2 regions of the Synechococcus sp. CBW1006 genome follow, and region 2 is predicted to be linked to the other one. Evidence: predicted binding sites of a transcription regulator. Region 2 holds the regulator's gene; the other holds the start of a gene.
The links. The regulator HrcA, encoded in region 2, represses chaperone genes, less so after heat shock. The targets are predictions, from matches to a motif close to TTAGCACTCNNNNNNNNNGAGTGCTAA.

Region 1: a site for HrcA is predicted at 6,954-6,980, ahead of groES (co-chaperone GroES). Genes of this name have one in related genera too.

What each region holds. Positions count from the first base shown of each region.
Region 1 covers NZ_CP060396.1:149,771-159,095, reverse strand. Annotated here, with positions in the region: gene H8F26_RS00815 (protein kinase) at 1-216, opposite strand, end outside; gene H8F26_RS00810 (FHA domain-containing protein) at 213-1,040, opposite strand; gene H8F26_RS00805 (hypothetical protein) at 1,037-1,309, opposite strand; gene H8F26_RS00800 (transglycosylase domain-containing protein) at 1,369-3,702, shown strand; gene H8F26_RS00795 (rhomboid family intramembrane serine protease) at 3,647-4,828, opposite strand; gene atpC (ATP synthase F1 subunit epsilon) at 4,893-5,300, opposite strand; gene atpD (F0F1 ATP synthase subunit beta) at 5,342-6,808, opposite strand; gene groES (co-chaperone GroES) at 7,037-7,348, shown strand; gene groL (chaperonin GroEL) at 7,397-9,031, shown strand; gene H8F26_RS00770 (hypothetical protein) at 9,157-9,325, opposite strand, start outside.
Region 2 covers NZ_CP060396.1:1,534,715-1,544,039, forward strand. Annotated here, with positions in the region: gene trpB (tryptophan synthase subunit beta) at 1-742, shown strand, start outside; gene H8F26_RS19310 (20S proteasome subunit A/B) at 744-1,817, opposite strand; gene H8F26_RS07315 (heat-inducible transcriptional repressor HrcA) at 1,872-2,861, opposite strand; gene H8F26_RS07320 (rhodanese-like domain-containing protein) at 2,938-3,288, opposite strand; gene H8F26_RS07325 (DUF3352 domain-containing protein) at 3,356-4,930, shown strand; gene H8F26_RS07330 (histidine phosphatase family protein) at 4,927-5,439, shown strand; gene H8F26_RS07335 (citrate synthase) at 5,506-6,666, shown strand; gene nuoH (NADH-quinone oxidoreductase subunit NuoH) at 6,752-7,921, shown strand; gene ndhI (NAD(P)H-quinone oxidoreductase subunit I) at 8,017-8,646, shown strand; gene H8F26_RS07350 (NADH-quinone oxidoreductase subunit J) at 8,646-9,275, shown strand; gene nuoK (NADH-quinone oxidoreductase subunit NuoK) at 9,272-9,325, shown strand, end outside.

The DNA.
Region 1 (9,325 bases), 1.4 Mb from region 2:
GGCCGTGGCGCGAATGCTGTCGCTGAGGCGGCGGGCCAACTGGGGATCACGGGCCAGGCACGCCGGCAGATACCACTTCAGGGCCAGAGCTTCGCCATCCACCTCCACCGCGAACACCTGGCCCTGGGTGCCGCCCCCCAGGGCGCGCCGGATTTGGATCGGGCTGCTGAGTTCCTCCATCTGCAGGGTCTCGCCCAACGGCAGGATCCAGGTCATGGCTCCACCGTCTGGCCCAGGGCCCGGCGAATGCCATTGCGGTGTGAGAGGGCCGTGATCCGGTTGGAGAAGCTGCGCCGGTAGGCCAGCCCGTCGCGCAGCACCACCACCAGAACGTGCTGCTTGCGCGAGCCCAGCAGCACTGCGCCGGCCAGGGCTGCCACCTGCAGGGGCCAGAACACCAGGGGAAAGGGCAGCAGCAGCAGACCGCCGAGGCAGACGAGCACCCACCAGCTGAAGATGTGGGGGTGGAGGGCCAGGCTGCGCAGCTCGGCTGAGCGGATCCGATCGAGGCTGATCCGTTCCCCACCGATGTCGATCTCTGCAGGGGCGGATCCCGCAGCTTGCGCTGCCACGGCGGGCTGCGGCGCCGGCCTTGCTGCACGGGCCTTTCCGGAAGTGGATTTCGAAGCAGTGGTCTTCGAAGCAGTGGTCGTCGCAGCAGTGGCCTGCGAACCCGTTGCGCTCGAAGCGCTGCTCTGCTGAGCAGTGGCGGACTCCCACTGAAACAAGAACACCGGTCCGTTGCGGCCCAGCTGGATCCGATCGCCGTCCTGCAGGGGGTGGGGGGCTGTGATCCGCTGGCGGCCCACGTAGGTGCCGTTGGCGCTGCCCAGATCCGCGATCACCCAGCCCGTGTTGTCGCTGGAGCTGCGGATCTCCGCATGCCGACGCGACAGCCCAGCCGCGTTCGGCAGGCAGAGCTGATTGGCCGGGTCACGGCCGATGCTCAGGGGCCGGCCGGAATCGAGTGGCACGCTGCTGCCCGGATCGTTCTGCTGCACCAGCCGAGCGTGGGGTGGTGCGGGGGCTGGGTTGGTCATGGGCCGCGGCGGCGCTGCCACCAGAGCTGCCAGTCTTCGCGCAGGTCTGCCCACCAGCCCCCGTCCCCCTCGCGGTAGGGCACGACGCGGCCCGGGAACAACAGGGCCTTGCTGGCCAGCGCCAGGGCCAGGAGCACCAGGGTCAGCAGCACCCAGCCGGGGATCGCCCCGAGCCAGGTCGCCGCAAAGCTGGCGCGCAGGGCATAGAGCCCGATCGTGAGGGCCAGCCACAGCCGGAAGGGCTCCCAGGGATCCCGCTGGCGCTCCACCCGTTTCCCGCCATCGCTGTCCGTAGCCTATGGGGCCGTCGCCGTGGACTGCCCTGCCCGTGCCGTCGTCCGACCCCGGCGCCCAAGTCGTTGGCCGCACCGCCGCAGCACACAGCCGCCGCCGTCGCTGGCGGGCCCTCTGGATTGCCTGCAGCCGCGGCCCATTGGCCCAGCGCCCCGGGGCCCTCGGCTCCGCCTGGCGACACCTGGTGGCCCGACAGGCCCGCGCCGAACTGTGGCAAGGCGATCGGTTGGTGCTGGCCCGTTCCCTCAAGCCAGGCCAGCGGCTGCGCATCGGTCGCGATCCGGCCTGCGAGCTGCCGGTCGCCGATCCCAGCCTCAGCCGGGTACACGCCATCCTCGAGCAGAAGCGGCTGGGCGATCGCGACTTCTGCCTCGAAGATTTCAACTCCGCCAACGGCCTGTTCCACCGCGACCGCCGCATCCGTGCCATCCGCCTGCGCCACGGTGATGTGGTGCAGCTGGGATCGCCGCTGAAGGGGGAAGCGCCGCGGCTGCTGTATCGCCATCCCCGCAGTGCCCTCGAGCAGGTGGTCCACCTGGCTGGCCTGGCGGCCTTGCTGGGCTCGGGGCTGCTGGTGGGCGGGCTGCTGGCGGCGGCCTCGGTGGGGGGCGGCTCCCGGATCCGCGCCATTGCCGGACCGGTGAAGATCTTTGCGGCCAGCGGTGAGCAGGTCGATGCCCGTGAGGGCTCGGCCACGGCCCTGCCCTCCCTGCAGGACTATCCCCTGCATCTGCGCCAGGCCCTTGTGGCCTCGGAGGAATCGCGGTTCGGCTGGAACAGTGGCCTCGACCTGTTCGGCACCCTGCGCTCCGTCCTGCTCGGCAGCGGTGGTGGCAGCGGCCTCACCCAGCAGGTGGCGCGTCTCTACTACCCCTCCGTGGGCACGGAGGTGAGCCTGGCCCGCAAGCTGCGAGAATTATGGGTGGCGCTGCAGCTGGAGGTGGGCTACAGCAAGAACCGGATCCTGAAGATGTATCTGGACCGGGCCCATCTCGGCCTGGGCACCGATGGGTTCGAGCAGGCTTCTCAGCTGTATTTCCGTCAGTCGGCCCGCGATCTGGATGTGGGCCAGGCCGCGTTTCTGGTGGGTCTGCTGCCTAGCCCCAATGGCTACAGCCCCTGCAACCGCGACGACCCCACCGCCGGTCGGGAGCGGCGCAACCTCGTGCTGAAACTGATGCACGAGCAGGGCTTTCTCTCCGATCAGGGGCTGATCGATGCCGAGCGCCGTCCACTCAACATTGATCCCTCCGCCTGCCGCGCGTCCACCTTCACCAGCTATCCATTCTTCAGCGATTACGTGCTAGGTGAGCTGGAGGGCACCCGCTTCGGTCTCAACCTCTCCGAACAGGAGAGTGGCGGCAACTACAGCGTGGTGAGCACGATTGATCCCAGGCTGCAGGCCCTGGCGCAGCAACAGTTGCAGCGCTTCCTGGAGGGTCCGGCGGCCCGGGCAGGCCTCACCCAGGGAGCACTGATTTCCCTGAATTTCGAGAGTGGTGACATCCTCGCCTACGTGGGCGGCGGCGATTACAGCCGCTCCAGCTTTGATCGGGTTCAGGCGTTGCGCCAGCCCGGCTCGGCCTTCAAGCTGTTCACCTTTCTGGCGGCCCTGGCCCGTGGGGTCAGCCCGGACGACCGCATCTCCTGCGCGCCGCTGTCCTATGTGGCCGGCTGCCGCCACGGGGCAGGCTCAGCCGATGGCACCACCAGCGTGGCCGATGGCTTCGCCGCTTCCGAGAATGTGGTGGCCCTGCGCCTGGCCCAGCGGGCCGGCCTGCGCCAGGTGGTGGACCAGGCCCGCCGGCTGGGGATCAGCACCCCCCTCGACCTCGACTTCAACACCATCCTGGGCGGACGTGAAACCCTGCTCTATGAGCTGGCCCGGGCCTATGCGGTGGTGGCGAATGGTGGCCAATCGGTGCCGATGCACGGCGTCAGCCGCATCTATGACCTGGGCATCTGCCAGTCGATCTACAGCCTTGCCACCTGCCCGGAGCGGGGGGTGACGGTGCCGGTGGGGGAGACATCCCGTCAGTTGATCCCGCCGGAGCATGCGCAACAGATGGATGCCCTGCTGGCCGCGGTGGTGCAGCGCGGCACCGGCAAGGCGGCCGCTCTGGTGGCCGATGCCCGCGGCAAGACCGGCACCACCAACAACGGCGTTGATGTGCTGTTTGTCGGCTATTCACCGTCGCTGAAAATTCTCACCGCCATCTGGATGGGCAACGACGACAACAAACCCGCCGAAGCCGCCAGTGGGGCCCTGGTGGCGGAGTTGTGGGGGCGCTACATGGCTGCTGCTGCTGACGTCAGCCGGCTGGGCGGGTCTGCTGCAGCACCTGCAGCCACTGGCCAAGCCGGCTGATCAGCGCCCAGGCGAGGCCGAGCTGCAGTCCCCACCACCACTGGCTGCTGAGCAGGCGGTCGATCGGACGGCTGCTGTCCTGGGGGCTGCGCCGGGGCAGCAGCCAGCTGAGTTGCAGGGTTCCGTACACCACCAGCAGCACCCAGGCGGGAATCGCCAGGGGGCCGAAGGGATAGCTCAGCGATCGCCAGTGCAACAGGCTGGCGCCACTGCCCAGGCCGATCAGAGCGCTGACGGCCCCCGAAGCTCCATCCCAGCGCCCTTCGCTGGTGCGGCGTTGCGCCAGCAGCAGGGCCAGGGCTGCGGTGGCCAGGCTGGTGAGGCAGTAGCGCAGCACCACCTCCGGCAGGGGCAAAGGGGATGGCCCCAGCAGGATCAGCAGCAGCACCAGGTTGAGCAGCGCCTCCCCATTGGCATGGTGAATCCAGGGGGCGCAGATCCAGCGCCACGCCTGGTGGGGATCGGTGGCATCGGCCTGTTCCAGGGGCCACTGACGCCGGACCACCTTGAGGGGACCGAGGGCCAGGGCCTGAAGCAGTGCCAGCAGCACCACCAGCACCACTCCGCCGCTCCAGCCCCAGGGTTCAAACACCCAGCGCTGTAACTCCCCGGCCGACCAGCGCCACACCAGGGCGGCGGTGGCCGCCAGGGCGACTCCAGGACCCAGGAGATGAAGCTGGTGAGCGAGACCTGCCGCTCCTGCTGCAATCTCCACAGCAGCAGGAGCGGGGCCGGAAGCATTGACAAGGCACGGTCCATCACTGGACGGTCCAGTGATCAAGGCCCGATCGGGGATGGACTCAGCGAGCGCTGACAGGCTGATGGATTGACCGGTGGCAGCCTGAAGGAGCGCCAGCAGCTCAACGAGAACCTTGGGGGCGTAGGTCGATTCGAGCTGATGGACCAGGCTCTGCAGGGCCGAGTGCCGGGTGCCCCCATCCCGTTGGCGAAGCACCTGGCGGAGCAGCGGCTGGGAGGCCAGATCGCGGATCGGCCCTTTGAGCCATTCCTCCGCGCCCAGTCCATCGATCAGGCGGTTGGCCAGAGCTGTGGGGTGCTCGAGGTCGAGCAGTCCAGCCTCATTCCATGCCCTCAGCTGCTGGCCCAGCTCTTCACCCTTCCCCATGCCCTCGAACCCTGCGGGGCGAGCTTAGGAGGGTGATGGGGAGGGCCAAACCAGCCTTGGGTTTTCAGCTGGCTTTGCTGGCCTGCAGCCGCGCCCTGGCCCGGGCCAGGCTCTGTTGAGCCTTCAGCTTTTCGGGGCTGGGCTGCTGGCCTTCGAACACCGCGGCAGCCTGCTGAGCGGCCTCGAAGGCCGTTTCGGCGGCGGCGGTGTTGATGCTGCTGCCGAGTTCGGCGGCGTTGACCAGCACCGTGACTTCATCGGCTTCCACCTCGGCGAAGCCACCCATCAGGGCGATGGTGCTCCAGCCATTGGCGTCACGCAGACGCATCACGCCGGTATCCAGGGCCGCCAGCATGGTGACATGCCCGGGAAGGATACCCACCTGACCGGTGGTGCTGGGCAGGATCACCTCGTCGGCGCTGCCGTCGAAAACGCTCTGGTCTGGTGCCAGAACGCGGAGAGTGAGACTCATGGATCGGGGACCTCAGGGAAACGAGCGGTGGATGGACGCGCTCAGCCCTTGGCTTCGGCGGAGATCTTGGCGGCCTTGGCTTTGACCTCGTCGATGTTGCCCACCAGATAGAAGGCGGCTTCGGGGAGATCGTCGAGTTCGCCAGCCAGGATCATGTTGAAGCCCTTGATGGTTTCTTCGAGCTTCACGTATTTGCCGGGCATGCCGGTGAACACTTCCGCCACGAAGAAGGGCTGGGAGAGGAACTTCTCGATCTTGCGGGCCCGGTCCACCGTGCGGCGATCGTCTTCCGAAAGTTCATCGAGACCCAGGATCGCGATGATGTCCTGCAGTTCCTTGTAGCGCTGCAGGGTGCTCTGCACGGCGCGGGCGGTGCGGTAGTGCTCGTCTCCCACCACGGCAGGCTGGAGCATGGTGCTGGTGGAATCGAGCGGATCCACGGCGGGGTAGATGCCCTTCGAGGCCAGGCCGCGGCTCAGCACGGTGGTGGCATCCAGGTGGGCAAAGGTGGTGGCAGGGGCGGGATCGGTGAGGTCATCCGCCGGCACGTAGACGGCCTGGATCGAGGTGATCGATCCTTCCAGCGTGGAGGTGATGCGCTCCTGCAGCTCACCCACGTCGGTGCCGAGGGTGGGCTGGTAACCCACAGCCGAAGGCATCCGGCCCAGCAGGGCGCTCACCTCGGAGCCGGCCTGCACGAAGCGGAAGATGTTGTCGACGAACAGCAGCACGTCCTGCTTGTTCACATCGCGGAAGTGCTCGGCCATGGTGAGAGCCGACAGGCCCACCCGCATACGGGCGCCCGGGGGCTCGTTCATCTGGCCGTAGCAGAGGGCCACCTTCGACTTGGAGAGGTCGTCGGCGTTGATCACGCCCGACTCCTTGAATTCCTCGTAGAGGTCGTTGCCTTCGCGGGTGCGCTCACCCACGCCGCCGAACACGGACACACCACCGTGCTCCTTGGCGATGTTGTTGATCAGCTCCTGGATCAGCACGGTCTTGCCCACGCCGGCGCCGCCGAACAGGCCCACCTTGCCGCCTTGGCGATAGGGCGCCAGGAGGTCAATCACCTTGATGCCGGTTTCGAACACCTTGGGCTTGGTCTCCAGCTCGGTGAGCTTGGGAGCTTCCCGGTGGATCGGCGCAGTCATGGTGGTGCTGACCGGGCCCTGCTCGTCGACGGGCTCACCCAGCACGTTGAAGATGCGGCCCAGGGTGGCTTCGCCCACGGGGACGGAGATCGGGGCACCGGTGTCGAGCGCTTCCATGCCGCGCACCAGGCCATCGGTGCTGCTCATGGCCACGGCACGCACGCGGTGGTCACCCAGCAGCTGCTGCACTTCGGCGGTGAGGGCGACCTGCTGACCAGCGGAGTTGGTTGCCTCAATGCGCAGAGCATTGAAGATCCTGGGCAGCTTGCCGGCCGGGAACTCCACATCAAGCACGGGACCGATCACCTGCCGGACAATGCCTTTGGTGCCGGAGGCGGCGGGAGCAGCAGCAGCCATAAGTAAGGAAAAATCGCGGTTTCGCGCAGCGGGGCATCAGCCCGTCTTGAGCGGCGCAACCTTACCACCGCAGCTCACCCGACCCTGGGAGTTCGGTCAACCGCACAGGCCTGGGGCTGGCTTGTTGCCCACTGGCTCGCATACGTTGGCAGTCAACGGGGCCGAGTGCCAACTCTCCCGTTGTTCAGTGGCGTCTCAGGCGCCATGCCGTTGCTATCGCATCAATTCATGGCTGCTGTTTCCCTCAGCGTCTCCACGGTCAAACCGCTCGGAGATCGCATCTTCATCAAGGTCTCCGAGTCGGAAGAAAAGACTGCCGGAGGCATCCTGCTTCCCGATACCGCCAAGGAAAAGCCCCAGGTGGGTGAGGTGGTCCAGGTCGGCCCCGGCAAGCGCAACGATGACGGCACCCGCCAGACTCCCGAGGTGAGCGTGGGTGACCAGGTCCTCTACAGCAAGTACGCCGGCACCGATATCAAGCTGGGCAGCGACGAGTTCGTGCTGCTCTCCGAGAAGGACATTCTGGCCATCGTCAACTGAACGGTACCAGTTCCCGCATTTTCCACACCCGCAAGGACAACGCCTTCCATGGCCAAGCGCATCATCTATAACGAGAACGCCCGCAGGGCCCTCGAAAAAGGCATCGATATCCTGGCTGAGGCCGTCGCCGTCACCCTGGGTCCCAAGGGCCGCAATGTGGTGCTCGAGAAGAAATTCGGCGCTCCTCAGATCATCAACGATGGCGTCACCATCGCCAAGGAGATCGAGCTCGAAGACCACATCGAGAACACCGGTGTCGCCCTGATCCGTCAGGCCGCCTCCAAGACCAACGACGCTGCCGGTGACGGCACCACCACCGCCACCGTCCTGGCCCACGCCATGGTCAAGGCGGGTCTGCGCAATGTGGCCGCCGGCGCCAACGCCATCACCCTGAAGAAGGGCATCGACAAGGCTTCTGACTTCCTCGTCAAGAAGATCGAGGAGCACGCCAAGCCGATCTCCGATTCCAACGCCATCGCCCAGGTGGGCACCATCTCCGCCGGCAACGACGAAGAGGTGGGCCAGATGATCGCTGACGCGATGGACAAGGTCGGCAAGGAAGGCGTGATCTCCCTCGAAGAAGGGAAATCGATGACCACCGAGCTGGAGGTCACCGAGGGCATGCGCTTCGACAAGGGCTACATCTCGCCCTACTTCGCCACCGACACCGAGCGGATGGAAGCGGTGCTCGAGGAGCCCTACATCCTGCTCACCGACAAGAAGATCGGCCTGGTGCAGGACCTGGTGCCCGTGCTCGAGCAGATCGCCCGCACCGGCAAGCCCCTGCTGATCATCGCCGAGGACATCGAGAAGGAAGCCCTCGCCACTCTGGTGGTGAACCGTCTCCGTGGCGTGCTGAACGTGGCCGCTGTGAAGGCTCCTGGCTTCGGTGATCGCCGTAAGGCCATGCTCGAGGACATCGCCGTCCTCACCAACGGTCAGCTGATCACCGAGGACGCCGGCCTCAAGCTGGAGAACACCAAGCTGGAGATGCTGGGCACCGCCCGCCGCATCACCATCAACAAGGACACCACCACCATCGTGGCCGAAGGCAACGAGGTGGCCGTGAAGGCCCGCTGCGAGCAGATCCGCAAGCAGATGGACGAAACCGACTCCTCCTACGACAAGGAGAAGCTGCAGGAGCGTCTGGCCAAGCTGAGCGGCGGTGTGGCCGTGGTCAAGGTGGGTGCCGCCACCGAGACCGAGATGAAGGACAAGAAGCTGCGCCTCGAAGACGCCATCAACGCCACCAAGGCGGCTGTTGAGGAAGGCATCGTTCCTGGTGGTGGCACCACCCTGGCCCACCTGGCCCCGGCCCTCGAGGAGTGGGCGGCCGCCAACCTCTCCGGCGAGGAGCTGATCGGGGCCACGATCGTGGCTTCCGCCCTCACCGCGCCTCTCAAGCGCATCGCTGAAAACGCCGGCGTCAACGGCGCTGTCGTGGCTGAGCATGTCAAGGGCATGCCCTTCAACGAGGGCTACAACGCAGCCAGTGGCGAATATGTCGACATGCTGGCTGCCGGCATCGTCGATCCCGCCAAGGTGACCCGCTCCGGTCTGCAGAATGCCGCTTCGATCGCCGGCATGGTGCTCACCACCGAGTGCATCGTGGCTGATCTGCCCGAGAAGAAGGAAGCAGCTCCCGCTGGTGGCGGTGGCATGGGCGGCGACTTCGATTATTGATCGCCTTCTGGTTTCCGGCCCGCCTGGTTGGCTGGCCGGTTTCTGCCCCCGCTTCGGCGGGGGCTTTTTTGTGGCAGGTCGCTGTCTGCTCTGTGGAGTGGTTGCTCTATTCAGAGGCTGTGTTCTCAGCGGGTGAGCAGATAGCGCAGCGCACTGAGACCAAGAATCAGGCCGATGCCGCTGTTCCAGATCAGCGACTGCCGTCGTCTGAGCCAGCCCAGCGGACGGGGCAGATTGCCGGGGTGGGATTCCAGCAGGAGCGTGGCGGTGACCAGCAGCACCACCGGCAACACC
Region 2 (9,325 bases):
GTTGCTGGGGGCCACCGTGCAACCCGTCACCGCGGGTACCGCCACCCTCAAGGACGCCACCAGCGAGGCCATCCGCGACTGGGTCACCAACGTGGAGACGACCCACTACATCCTCGGCTCGGTGGCGGGGCCGCACCCCTATCCGATGCTGGTGCGCGACTTCCATGCCTGCATCGGCCGGGAGGCGAAGGCGCAGTGCCAGGAGGCCTTCGGTCGCCTGCCGGACGTGCTGATCGCCTGCGTGGGCGGGGGCTCCAATGCCATGGGCCTGTTCCACCCCTTCGTGGAGGACACCTCCGTGCGCCTGATCGGGGTGGAGGCCGCCGGCGACGGTGTGGCCACGGGTCGCCACGCCGCCACGATCACTGAAGGGCGCGTCGGGGTGCTGCATGGCGCCATGAGCCTGCTGCTGCAGGACAGCGAAGGCCAGGTCCAGGAGGCCCATTCGATCAGCGCCGGCCTCGACTACCCGGGAGTGGGCCCCGAACACAGCTACCTCAAGGAGATCGGCCGGGCCGAATACGGTGCCGTGACGGACGCCGAAGCCCTGCGGGCGCTGCAGTTGGTGTGTGAACTCGAGGGGATCATTCCGGCCCTCGAAACCGCCCACGCCTTCGCCTGGCTCGAGACCCTCTGCCCCACCCTTGCCCCCGGAACGGAGGTGGTGCTCAACCTCTCAGGCCGCGGCGACAAAGACGTCAACACCGTGGCCGACAAGCTGGGCGGCAGGCTCGAGGGCTGAGTCAGAGGGGATCCTCTTCCCAGGCGAAACGCGGCAGGCGGCGCAGGCCGTCCTGCATGCTGCGGGCCCAGATGTCCATCGAGCGGCCGATCTCCGGTGCCCCCTTGGAGAGCTTGATGCGGCGCGAGATCCGAAGCTCGTCACGGGGCATCAGGGCCACCTCAAACGGGGGGCCCACCGTGAGGTTGGAGCGTCGCGTGATGATCTGGGAAATCAGGCACAGCCGCGCCGCATCCTCCAGGGACAGGCCGCAATGCCCCACGAAATCAAGCGGAGGCTTGCCGTACTTGCTTTCACCGATCTGCAGGAAGGGGGTTTCGCGGGTGGCCATCACCGCGTTGCCCTGGGGGTAGATCAGAACCAGGCCATGGCGGTCACCGCGGATCTGGCCGCCCAGGATGAAGCTGGCTTCGGCACTGGCTCCCGACTGCCGCAGGGTATGGCCGTATTCCTGCTGAACCGCCACGCTGACGCGACCCACATAGTCGGCCGCTTCAAACAGGAAGCGGGCGCTGAGCAGGTCGGGCAGGGATGAGTCCCGCAGACCCACGGCCTCTCGATCCACTCCCTCCCGACCCACTGCCGCGCGATCCACTGCCTGCCGGTCCAATCCCTCCCAGTCCGCTGCCGCCCGGGAGGACGGGTTCCCGGCTTTGACGGAGCTGGTCACCGAGGCGAAATCAGAAGCCCAGGCAGCGAGCGGTCCGGCAGCCGGTGCCGTGGAGCCGGTTGCCGCATCAGGACTGATGGGGCAGGAATCGGCGAACACCTCCGTTTCCTGCGGTGGTTGGCTCGGTTGCTGCATCAGGCTGGAGCCGATGCCCACCGCTGGGCCACTGCCCACGCCAGGGGGGGTGCTCACGCCCTTGGCCAGCAGATCACGGTGGATCCGGTTCAGCACCGCCTGGGTGGTGGCGAGGTTGCCGGCGGCCAGGAGCACGAACAACCGGTCTTCTGACGGCTGAAACACGTGCATCTTGCTGTAGGTGGAGATGTAATCCACCCCGGCGTTGGTCCGGGAATCAGATGCGAAGACCAGCCCCGAATCGAGAAGAAAGCCGACGCAATAGGTCATTCCGGGGTCGGGAGGAAAGAGGGGCGGGCAGGGTCCATCCGGCAGCCGCAGCCCTCAGCTGAGCAGGCGTTGCAGAATCGAGGCTACCGATCGGACTGTCGCCCGAGCCGTGGCGTACGCCATCCGCATCGGTCCGATCAGGGCAACATGGCCCAGGCCACCGTCGCCGCTGCGATAACTGGCCTGCACCACGGCGCAGTCATGCAGGGCGACGTGGGGGTGTTCGCGGCCGATCCAGATCGCATCCCCTTCAGGGCCGAGCACCTGCCGCGGCCGCTCTTCAACCAGTTGCACAAGTGGCCGCAGGCTGGCGGTGCGGCTGAATTCCGGCTGTCCAAGCAATCCCCCCAGTCCGATCGCGAGGGCGTTATCAGCATCATCGGCATCGCTGCTGGCACGGCTGGCCAGGGCCTGGCGCAGCACCCGGCCACTGCGCTGCAGCTCGCGCGGCAACTGCTCCCAGGAGATGCCGGGCTCCCCCGGCCGGCGCAGTTGCTGATTGGCCCAGCGCTCCAGCACAGGCAACTCCAGCTCCGTTTCGCCCGGAAGGCGCACGTTGAGGCTGGTGGCCACCGCCGGGGCCTGCACCAGAAACACCAGCAGGCGATCGTGGCTGCCCATCAGCCGGATCGCCTGGAGCCGCGGCTCGGCCCGTTGCGGCCGGGTGATCAGGCTGAGCAGCCCGGTGAGATCGGCCAGCCGCCGGCCGAGGTGACGCAGCAGGTCGTCCAGGCTGGCCCACTGAAGGCTGAGGCCGGTGAGTTCACGCTCCAGTTGCAGGGCAGCCGCACCGGGGGCCGGCAGCAGCTGATCCACATAGGTGCGGTAGCCCCGCTCGCTGGGGATACGGCCGGCGGAGGTATGGGGCTGGGTCAGCAAGCCCCGCTGTTCCAGGGCGCCCATGGCCGATCGCACCGTGGCCGGGCTGGCGGGGAGGCCGAAGCGACGCACCAGGGTGCTGCTTCCCACCGGCTCCATCGTGTCGACGTAGTGCCTCACCGTGGCTTGAAGCACCTGCTGTTGGCGGCGGGGCAGGCTGTCCACGGGAAGGGGCCGGCACGGACCCGGTCAGAGTGGCGTTGAGCTTAGAGAGCTTCCAGCGCCTGCGCCAGACTGGAGATCAGTAGCGGGGCACGCTGGGATCCACAAGCACGCTCCAGGCGTCGATGCCCCCCCGCAGATTCCAGACCCGCTCATAGCCCTGTGTCTCCATCAACCAGCAGCCGAACTGCCAGCTGCGCACGCCGGCATGACAGAGCACAACGATGTCGGCCTCCGGATCGAGCCGCTGCGGCAGCTCCGCCAGCCACTCCTGGGAGCGGCTGAGTGGTAGGTGCACCGTGGGATGGGATAACCGGGCCAGCGCCAGTTCCTGGTCCTCCCGCACATCCACCAGTTGCAGGGGGCGTTCCGCCTGCAGCCATTGCTGCAGCTCGCTGGCGCTGAGGGAGCTCGGGCTGGCGGAGGCCATGGCGTGGGGGAGTGGGCGGTCAAGGTAGGGGCTTGGCATCAAGATGGGGCCACCTTGCGTAGGGCGCATGAAGGCCCGCCCCTTCCTGGCGGTCGTGCTGCTGGTGGCGGTGTTGCTGCTGAGTCTCGGCCTGGCGGGCTGGTGGCTCGTCTGGCAGCGCAGCCCCCTCCAGCTCCAGCGTCAGCCCCTGGTGGTGCCGCTGTCAGCCCGCTTTGTGCCCCGCTCCGCCCCCCTGGCCCTCTACCTGCTGGCGGATGGCAACCAACCGGTCGACTACGCCCGCGCCGTTGCCCCCACCAGCCAGCGCCGACCATCAGCCGAGGCTGTGGCGCGCCTGCGGGATGGCGCCTTCGCGGCTGCCGGAATCGATTACAGCGGTGAACTGGCCGAGTGGCTCGGCCCCGAGATCACCCTCGCCCTGCTGGAGACCGGCGCCGATCCCGGCGACACCGGCTGGCTGCTGGCCCTGCGCAGCCGCGATGACCAGGGCGCTCGCCGTTTCCTGCAGCGCTTCTGGCAGACCCGCAGCCTGGCGGGCACCGACCTGCAGATCAGCCGCTACCGCGGCATGGGCCTGATCAGCGGCCGCGGAGCCCTGCTGGGGCAGGAGCCCGCCCCCCTGGCCACAGCCCTGATCGACGATGACCTGGTCCTGATCGGATCGGGCCGTGGCGTGCTGGAGCAGGCGCTCGACGTCTCCCAGATCGATGAACTCAACCAGGCCGCCAGTTCCCGCTTTCAGCAGCAGCTGCAGCAGCTTGAACGGGGCGTGGTTGTGGTGCAGGCCCGGCCCGAGGCTCTGCAGCGCTGGCTGGGCCTGCCGGCCTCCCTCGCCGATGACAGCCGTGTCACGGATCTGGTGGCCGCCCTGCGGCCCCAGGGCACCGCTCTGGTGGTGGATGCCCTGCTGGGCTGGAAGGAGCCGGGCCTGCAGCTCGATCCGGCCGAACCCGAGGGACCGCTGAACCAGCTGCGGGGTTCCTCGCGCCAGCTGCTGCTGCTGCAGAACCCGGCCAGCCTGCTGGCCTCACCGCTGGCGCCGGCGCTGGCACCCCTGGCCGGGTCATCAGACGAGGAGTCGTTGCCGGCCCTGGTGGCGACCCGTGATGCCGGTCCCCTGCTCTGGAGCGAGACCGCCGATGGCTGGGTGCTGGGCACAGCGGCCGACCGACCCGCTCTCGCCGACCTGGCGGCCGATCTTGAGCGGCAGGGGCTGGTGATGGCGCCTCTGACACTCGCCTCCCGTGGTACCGACCCGGTGCAGGTGTGGACCCGGCTGAGCCTGGCGGACGGTCGTGGCGATCGGCAGCTGCAGGCCTCCCTGGCCGGCGCCCGCAGCCAGTCCGGTGCCTGGGCCTGGTGGGGGCAGAACCTGGCGGTGCTCGACCGGCAGCAGTCGGCCCGGGGGCTTCCCCATGCTCGTCTGGAGCAGCTCACCGCCCTGGCGATGCCCTCGGCCCCACTGCAGCGGGCCATGGCCGCCGCTCCGGCCCGCGACTGGATCGAGGGCTGGCAACCCTGGCGGCTCCTCTCCGGTCTGGCCGGCACTCGCCTGAGCGAGCCGGTGCAGGGGGCCTCCTTCGCGGCCCAGGCCGACGGAGAAGCCCTGCGCCTGCGCGCCCGCCTGGAGCTGGCCGGATGAGCGAGGGGCGGGAACTGCTGCTGCTTCGCCATGGCATCGCCGAGGAGCGTTCACCGGACCGGCCCGACGCGGGACGCGGCCTCACCCCACGGGGCGATCGCCGCACCCGCGCCGTGGTGGAGCGCCTCTGCGCCCTGAACCTGGGCTGCGAGCTGTGGTTCACCAGTCCGCTGCTGCGCGCCCGCCAGACCGCCGCCATCGCCGCCGATCTGGGCCTGGCACCGCTCCCACTCGAGGCCCCCGAACTGGCCCCGGAGGCCGATGCCGCACCCCTGCTGGAGCGCTGCCTGGCTGGCGATGGCGAACTGCCCGCCTGGAGCCGTCTGGGCCTGGTGGGCCATGAACCCGACCTCAGCGCCCTGGCAGCTAGGCTGATTGGTGCGCCCCTCGAAGCGCTGGAGCTGCGCAAGGCCGGCGTGATCCTGCTGGCCCTGCCGTCCCGGGGGCTGCCCTGGGGCCACAGCGCCCTGCGATTGCTGCTCTCGCCACGCTCCCTGCTGGCATCCTGAGGTTGCGCCTGGTGGGATGCACTACGGCGCACCCCAGCCCCTGGCCGTAGGGTCTGCAGCAGTGGAATGCCTGGCACGGTGGATCCGTCTTCCTCTTCTCCTCCCTTCCGTCCGGGTCTGGAGGGCGTACCGGCCACCCAGTCGGCGATCTGCGACATCGACGGACAGCAGGGCCTGCTCACCTACCGCGGCTACGACGTGGATGAGCTGGCGGACCGCAGCAGCTTCCTCGAAACGGCCTATCTGCTCATCTGGGGAGACCTGCCCACGGCCTCCCAGCTCGCCTCGTTCCAGCATGAGGTGCAGATGCACCGCCGGGTGAGCTTCCGCATCCGGGACATGATGAAGTGCTTCCCGGCCACGGGGCACCCCATGGACGCGCTGCAGTCGAGCGCGGCCTCACTGGGGCTGTTCTATTCCCGCCGTGCCCTCGACAACCCCGAATACATCTTTGAGGCGGTGGTCCGGCTGATTGCCAAGATCCCCACGATGGTGGCTGCGTTCCAGCTGATCCGCAAAGGCCAGGATCCGATCCAGCCCCGCGACGATCTCTCCTACGCCGCCAACTTCCTCTACATGATCACTGAGCGGGAGCCCGATCCCCTGGCGGCCCGCATCTTCGATGCCTGTCTGATCCTGCACGCCGAGCACAGCCTCAACGCCAGCACCTTCAGTGCCCGCGTCACCGCCAGCACCCTCACCGATCCCTACGCCGTGGTGGCCTCGGCCGTTGGCACCCTCGCCGGCCCCCTGCATGGCGGCGCCAACGAAGACGTGCTGGCCATGCTCGAAACGATCGGCAGCGCCGACCGGGTGGAGGCCTGGCTGGATCAGGCGATTGCCGAGAAGCAGAAGATCATGGGCTTCGGCCACCGTGAGTACAAGGTGAAGGATCCCCGTGCGGTGATCCTGCAGCGCCTGGCCGAGGATCTGTTCGATCGCTTCGGCCACGACCCCCTCTACGACCTGGCCCGCCAGCTGGAGGATGCTGCCGCCGTGCGGCTGGGTCCGAAGGGCATCTATCCGAATGTGGACTTCTATTCCGGCCTGGTGTATCGAAAGCTCGGCATCCCCCGCGATCTGTTCACCCCGATCTTCGCGATCGCCCGCACCGCCGGCTGGCTGGCCCACTGGAAAGAGCAGCTGGGTGCGAATCGCATCTACCGACCCACGCAGATCTACACCGGCACCAGCGATCTCAGCTGGGTACCCCTGGAGGCCCGCTGATCGCGCTTTCGCAGCGATCGCACCGTCTCCCTGATCGTCCGCCTAAGTTGCCCCCACTGCCGCCGCGCCCCTTGCCGCCCTCCGCATGGTGACCTCCACCATCTCCTCCTTCGCAGCGGTCGCCACCGCGGCGACCGTCAGTCCCGGCCTCGATCTGGAGGCCAGCTTCACCGACGTGATGCAGGGCCTCGGCCTCAGTGCCGGTGCGGCCCGTCTGCTCTGGCTTCCCCTGCCGATGCTGCTGGTGCTGGTGGCCGCCGTGGTGGGCGTGCTGGTGAGCGTCTGGCTGGAACGCAAGATCTCCGCCGCCGTGCAGCAGCGCATCGGTCCGGAATATGCCGGCGCCCTCGGGGTGCTGCAGCCGATTGCCGACGGCCTCAAGCTGGTGTTCAAGGAGGACATCATTCCAGCCCGGGCCGATGGCCTGCTCTTCACCATCGGGCCTGTGCTGGTGGTGATTCCCGTGATCCTCAGCTGGCTGGTGGTCCCCTTCGGCCAGCACCTGGTGATCAGCAACGTCGGGATCGGCATCTTCCTGTGGATCTCCCTCAGCAGCATCCAGCCGATCGGCCTGCTGATGAGTGGCTACGCCAGCAACAACAAGTACTCCCTGCTGGGCGGTCTGCGAGCGGCGGCCCAGTCGATCAGCTACGAAATCCCCCTGGCACTGGCGGTGCTGGCAGTGGTGATGATGAGCAACTCGCTCAGCACCGTCGACATCGTCGATCAGCAGACCGGCGCCGGCATCCTCAGCTGGAACATCTGGCGCCAGCCGGTGGGTTTCCTGATTTTCTGGATCTGTGCCCTGGCTGAATGCGAGCGCTTGCCCTTTGACCTGCCGGAGGCCGAAGAGGAACTGGTGGCCGGCTACCAGACCGAATACTCCGGCATGAAGTTCGCCCTCTTCTATCTGGGCAGCTACATCAACCTCGTGCTTTCGGCCCTGCTCGTCTCGGTGCTCTATCTGGGTGGATGGGGCTTTCCGGTCCCGGTCGAGTGGTTGGCCGGCGCCCTCGGCCAGTCGGTCGATGCCCCTGTGGTGCAGATGATCACAGGCGCCACCGGCATCGTGATGACCGTGCTCAAGGCCTATCTGCTGGTGTTCCTGGCGATCCTGCTGCGCTGGACCACCCCACGGGTGCGGATCGACCAGTTGCTGGATCTCGGCTGGAAGTTCCTGCTGCCGATCGCCCTGGTGAATCTGCTCGTGACCGCCGCCCTGAAACTCGCCTTCCCGGTGGCCTTCGGCGGCTGAACCTGCCGGGTACGACCTGGTCGACGGTTTTTTGCTGAGGCGGCCATCATGGTGCTCAGCCTGCTTCCCTTTCCAGCTCCCTCGCTCTCCGGTTCATGTTCGGCTTCCTCAAGAAGGTCAGTGACTACACGCGTGATGCAGTGGGCGCCGCCCAGTACATGACCCAGGGCCTGGCGGTCACCTTTGACCACCTGCGCCGGCGCCCGATCACGGTTCAGTACCCCTACGAGAAGCTGATCCCATCGGAGCGCTATCGGGGTCGTATCCACTACGAGTTCGACAAGTGCATCGCCTGTGAGGTGTGTGTGCGCGTCTGCCCAATCAACCTGCCGGTGGTCGACTGGGTCATGAACAAAGCCACCAAGAAAAAGGAGCTGCGCAACTATTCAATCGATTTCGGGGTGTGCATCTTCTGCGGCAACTGCGTCGAATACTGCCCCACCAATTGCCTTTCGATGACCGAGGAGTACGAGCTGTCGACCTTCGATCGCCACAGTCTCAACTACGACAACATTGCCCTCGGCCGGCTGCCCACCAGTGTTACCAGTGATCCGGCCGTGTTCGCCCTGCGCGAACTGGCTTACCTGCCCCAGGGGGTGATGGATCCCCACGATGTGCCCGCCACGGCCCCGCGGGCAGGCAAACTTCCCGAGCAGGTGCTGCAGACCCTGCCCAAGGCCGCCCCTGCCGGCGAGACCCAGGCCGATCCCGGAGCCGCTTCCTGATGACGATCGCTTCCACCACCCAGCAGATCTGCTTCCTGGTGCTGTCGGCCACCCTGGTGTTCGGCTCGCTCGGCGTGGTGCTGCTGCCCAACATTGTCTATTCGGCCTTCCTGCTCGGCGGCGTTTTCCTGTCGGTGGCTGGGCTGTATCTCCTGCTCAATGCCAGCTTCGTGGCCGCCGCCCAGGTGCTGGTCTACGTGGGTGCCGTGAACGTGCTGATCCTGTTCGCGATCATGCTCGTGAACAAGCAGGAGACCCTCGCCGCCATTCCCGGCCTGCTGCTGCGTCGCATCCTCTCCGGGGCGGTCTGCGCTGGACTGTTCCTGCTGCTGGTTCGGGTGGCCTTCACCACCGACTGGGCCCTGCCAGGCCCCGAACCGATCGGCGATGAGGCCACCTTCCGCATCGGTGAGCACCTGTTCAGCGATTATCTGCTGCCCTTTGAGCTGGCCTCAGTGCTGCTCTTGATGGCGATGATCGGAGCGATTGTGCTGGCCCGCCGCGACGTGTTCAGCAGTGATGTGATCACAGGCGAGCCCGCCGATCAGGGCCTGATCGAAAAGTCCCGCACTCCCCTGCTGCTGGACACCAATGCCCAGAAGCGTCCCATGCTGGAGAACACTCCATGAGCCTTGATCTGCCCAGCCCCATCCCCCTGCAGGCCTATCTGGTGCTGGCC